One region of the Oceanobacillus sp. AG genome, then DNA from elsewhere that is predicted to be linked to it. Evidence: riboswitches for the same ligand, from Rfam matches in the RefSeq annotation. Region 1 holds a riboswitch; the other holds the start of a gene.
The links. A riboswitch is a leader RNA that binds a small molecule or an ion and turns the genes downstream of it on or off. The one in region 1 is predicted to bind cobalamin.
Positions count from the first base shown of each region.

Region 2: it holds a riboswitch for cobalamin, as region 1 does, so the genes downstream of both, GN217_RS07945 (acyl-CoA thioesterase) here and GN217_RS10110 (ABC transporter substrate-binding protein) in region 1, are expected to answer to the same signal.

Region 1 is NZ_WOWT01000016.1:67,062-69,270, reverse strand. Features, by position in the region: gene GN217_RS10115 (hypothetical protein) at 529-687, opposite strand; cobalamin riboswitch at 1,085-1,271, shown strand; gene GN217_RS10110 (ABC transporter substrate-binding protein) at 1,385-2,209, shown strand, end outside.
Region 2 is NZ_WOWT01000012.1:21,774-23,982, forward strand. Features, by position in the region: gene tenA (thiaminase II) at 1-280, shown strand, start outside; gene GN217_RS07940 (hypothetical protein) at 331-525, opposite strand; cobalamin riboswitch at 712-888, shown strand; gene GN217_RS07945 (acyl-CoA thioesterase) at 1,073-1,555, shown strand; gene GN217_RS07950 (hypothetical protein) at 1,963-2,209, opposite strand, start outside.

The DNA of each region.
Region 1 (2,209 bases):
ATTCCAGAGTTACATCTCCTCACAAGGGAAAGCAACCGCCGTTTATTTTCCCAATCCAGCGCTCCATCTCCTCTCAAGGGAAAGTCACCGCCGTTTATTTTCCCATTCCAGAGCACCATCTCCTCCGGGAAAGTAACTGCCGTTTATTTTCCCATTCCAGCGCTTCATCTCCTCTCAAGGTAAAATAACCGCCGTTTATTTTCCCATTCCAGAGCACCATCTCCTCCCAAGGGAAAGTCACCACCGTTTATTTTCCCAATCCAGCGCTCCATCTCCTCTCAAGGGAAAGTCACCGCCGTTTATTTTCCCATTCCAGAGCACCATCTCCTCCCAAGGTAAAGTAACCGCCGTTTATTTTCCCATTCCAGAGCACCATCTCCTCCCAAGGTAAAGTAACTGCCGTTTATTTTCCCAATCCAGCGCTTCATCTTATCTCAAGGTAAAGTAACCGCCGTTTATTTTCCCATTCCAGAGCACCATCTCCTCCCAAGGTAAAGTAACCGCCGTTTATTTTCCCAATCCAGCGCTCTATCTCCTCTCAAGGTAAAATAACCGCCGTTTATTTTCCCAATCCAGCGCACCATCTTCTCCCAAAGGAAAGTAACCGCCGTTTATTTTCCCAATCCAGCGCTCCATCTTAGTCAAGGGAAAGCAACCGCCGTTTATTTTCCCAATCCAGCGCTCCATCTCCTCCCAAGGGAAAGCAACCGCCGTTTATTTTCCCAATCCAGCGCTCGATCTCCTCTCAAGGGAAAGTCACCGCCGTTTATTTTCCCAATCCAGCGCTCCATCTCCTCTCAAGGGAAAGTCACCGCCGTTTATTTTCCCATCCCAGCGTTCCATCTCCTCTCAAGGGAAAGTCACCGCCGTTTATTTTCCCTACATCGCATTCCGCTCCTTCGAATGGGAAAACACCCAGAATGCAGTTTGCTGAGGAATGGTAGAATCCTTCTTCCATTCATTCAATATCCTCGATAGAAAAAGTTAAATAAGATATTGATTTGCCTTCTTGCCCGGGCAAGAATAAAAAGATGACTTTCACATGAAAAAGGTGTACGATATGATATAGATTCATTTGATAAAATGAAATGCAATAGAAATAGGTGGATTCGATTGTTGAATTCTTAAAAGGGAAGTTGGTGTAAGTCCAACGCGGTCCCGCCACTGTATGTGCGAACGAGCTGTAAATACCACTGTGCGTTAAATGCATGGGAAGGTGCAGCGGAGTGATGAGCATGAGCCAGGAGACCTGCCTATTCTGTAACGCCAGCACTACGAGGATAGTCAGGTGATGGGTCTATATGGATGTATACCTATTTACTGAAGCATCTTCACACTGTGTGGGATGCTTTTTTTAATGAATTTTATTATTGGAGGAATGGAAATGAAAAGATTATGGCAGGGTTTGCTGCTCGCGTTCTTACTTAGTCTGCTAGTTGCTTGCGGACAAGGCGCGACAGACAATGAAGATGCAACTGGAAATACAGGTAAAGAAGAAACAACTGAAGAAGAGTCAACGAACGGTGATCATTATCCACTGACACTCACAGATGCAATAGATAATGAAATAAAGCTTGAGGAAGAACCGGAGCGGATTGTTTCATTGATCCCGAGCAATACGGAAATTACATTTGCTTTAGGACAAGGGGATAAGGTAGTCGGTGTGTCGGATCATGATAATTATCCGGAAGAAGTACAGGAAATTGAAAAAATTGGCGGCATGGAATTGAATGTGGAACTGATCCTTAGCCTTGACCCGGATATTGTCCTCGCCCATGAATTAGGGGTGAGCAGTGCGCAGGAAGCATTCGAACAACTTGAAACTGCAGGTATACCAGTATTCGTCGTTCAAGATGCACAGGATATTGCGAGCACTTACGAGACGATTGAAACCATTGGACAAGTTATCGGTTCTAAAAAAGAGGCAGAAGAACTGATTGCGGAAATGGAAGCAGAATTTAAAGAGATTCGTGAGCTGACATCTGAGATAGCTGAGGAAGATATACGGACAGTTTTCTTTGAAAATTCTCCTGCACCGGATATTTATACAGCAGGTCAGCATACGTTTATTCATGAGCTGTTGGAAATGATTCATGCTGAAAATGCCGCTGGTCAGCATGAAGGATGGCTCGCGCTTGATCCAGAGGAAATCATTGAACTGAATCCGGATGTCATCATCACTTCCTACGGTGCATATATTGAAAATCCA
Region 2 (2,209 bases), on a different contig from region 1:
ATCTGTGCTGGCGTGTGCATGGAGCTATAACTATATTGGAAAAGAATTAGCGAAAAACCCAGAGTCATTAGAGCATGAGTTTTACGGTAATTGGATTCAAATGTATTCATCGGTAGAATTCACCGAGCTCGCCGAAAACTGCCAGAAGTTAATTAACGATTACGCAGCAGGCAAATCTGAAAAAGAGTTACAAGCGCTTGAAGATATTGTTGTAAAAACAAGTAAATTTGAATACATGTTCTGGGAAATGGCAGAGAATATGGAGATGTGGCCGATCTAAGAGAGTAATGGGGGGAGTGCTTGTCGCTCCCCCTAATTTTGTTAAGCGGTTTATTCACTTTTTTTCTTATCTTTCTTTGAATCACTTGATGGCATTTTCAACCCTGTAAACGGATTGATTTCATATGACATATCCCGATCATGCTCTTTCTCTGTTTTACTTACATTTTTACTTAATGCAACAAAATACCAAACAAAGGGTACTGCGACAATGAGCAATATAAGTCTTGGAATCCAGTCGCTCAACAGATCACTCCTCTTTTAAAGTTAGCGAATATTGTAATGATTATTTCTAATTATTCATTATTACGTTCCACATTTGCTATATGTTTATGTTTCGTTTTTAATAAACTTCCATTAACATTGCTAATTTAAACAATCTATACTATGCTTGATACAATACTTAGCTTTTTATGGAAAATAACTACATACGATAAGACCCGTAATCATGGTGTCTAAGGAGACTTAATAGGGAATCTGGTGTGAAACCAGAACTGTACCCGCAACTGTAAATGCTGACGAAATAAGTAAATCCACTGTCTTGGACGGGAAGGAATTAGAGTAGGAGGAAGCATAAGTCAGGAGACCTGCCATTATTATGAAAGTTATCTTCTTCGGGAGCTGGGAAGGTATAATGAGGTTTATTCTGACTTTTAACGGTAAAAGATTACTGTTTTATTGAGGATGCTATCTTTATTATGCCCATCAGTTTTGATGGGTTTTTTCATTTCCTTAAAAACTCTCCCGAAGTCTCTTAAGCGGTCACTTCAAAGAACAGAGAAGAGGTTATGAAATGGAAGAAAAATTACCAGCGACAATTTCGAGAACAATTCAGACGAAGCTTGTTTTACCTCCGGATACAAACCATATGGGAACAATTTTTGGAGGAACTGTTTTAGCATCAATTGACGAAATAGCGGCGATTGCTGCTATGAAGCATAGCGGGAGTGTGGTGGTCACGGCATCGATCGATACGGTGAATTTTCTCTCAACTGCTAAGGCGGGTGACATATTAAAATTGGAGGCGGTCGTCGTCTCTACGGGCAGAACCTCGATGGAAGTGTATGTGAAAGTGGAATGCCAGCATTTGGATACAGGCGAAATAACAACGACGACTACTGCAATTCTGACGATGGTTGCAATTAATAGTGAAGGAATTCCAACCAAAGTGAGTGGCGTGATTCCGGAAACGGAGGAGGAGAAGCGTCTGTTTCAAAGTGCGCAAATAAGGAAAAGTCGACGGATGCAGATACGGGAGTATTCAGAGGGCAGGTAAGAAGGAATCCTGCCTCTTTCTCATTATACATGAAACTATAAAATAAAAATGCTGTGATAACTTAGGTATCCGGGGCTAGCCACGTCCGGCTCCAGTGCCCAGCGACTATCAAACTTCACACTCCTCCAATCGATAAAGAAGACTTGTCGAGCGGTCTTTGTGAGGCTTAGTCGCCCTTATACCCCTGTGGTGAAAGTCAACATCAACTCAAAACTAAAGGAGGGCCGTTTAAAAACGGGCTAAAGCCCAACTCACGTCTACCCCTAAAGGGGCATGTTTCCTTTATCTCATTCCGGAGTGCTCCAGTTTGTACGTTGCTACGACGCACAGGATGTGCTAGTGCAGGTGTTGCGACAGGACGTCGCGTTTTTAACCTGCAAGGGCGCTTGCGCCTTTGTTTTCATCATTTAACTATTTCCCTTCCTGCGCCCCGCAAACTTCACCAAGATCACATAAGCAACAGAAGCAGCAAGCGCAGCAGTAAGCAATGGTAGCCCAAATGAATTGCTGCCTGTAATAACGGTTTTCTGGGAGAGGCCAGCACTCATGCTCCAAGCTGAACTAATATCCGGAGTATATATCCATGTTAGGAACATGCCAGACAGTACCTGGAATACGATGAACATTACAATAAAACTAACGATAAAGACAAGA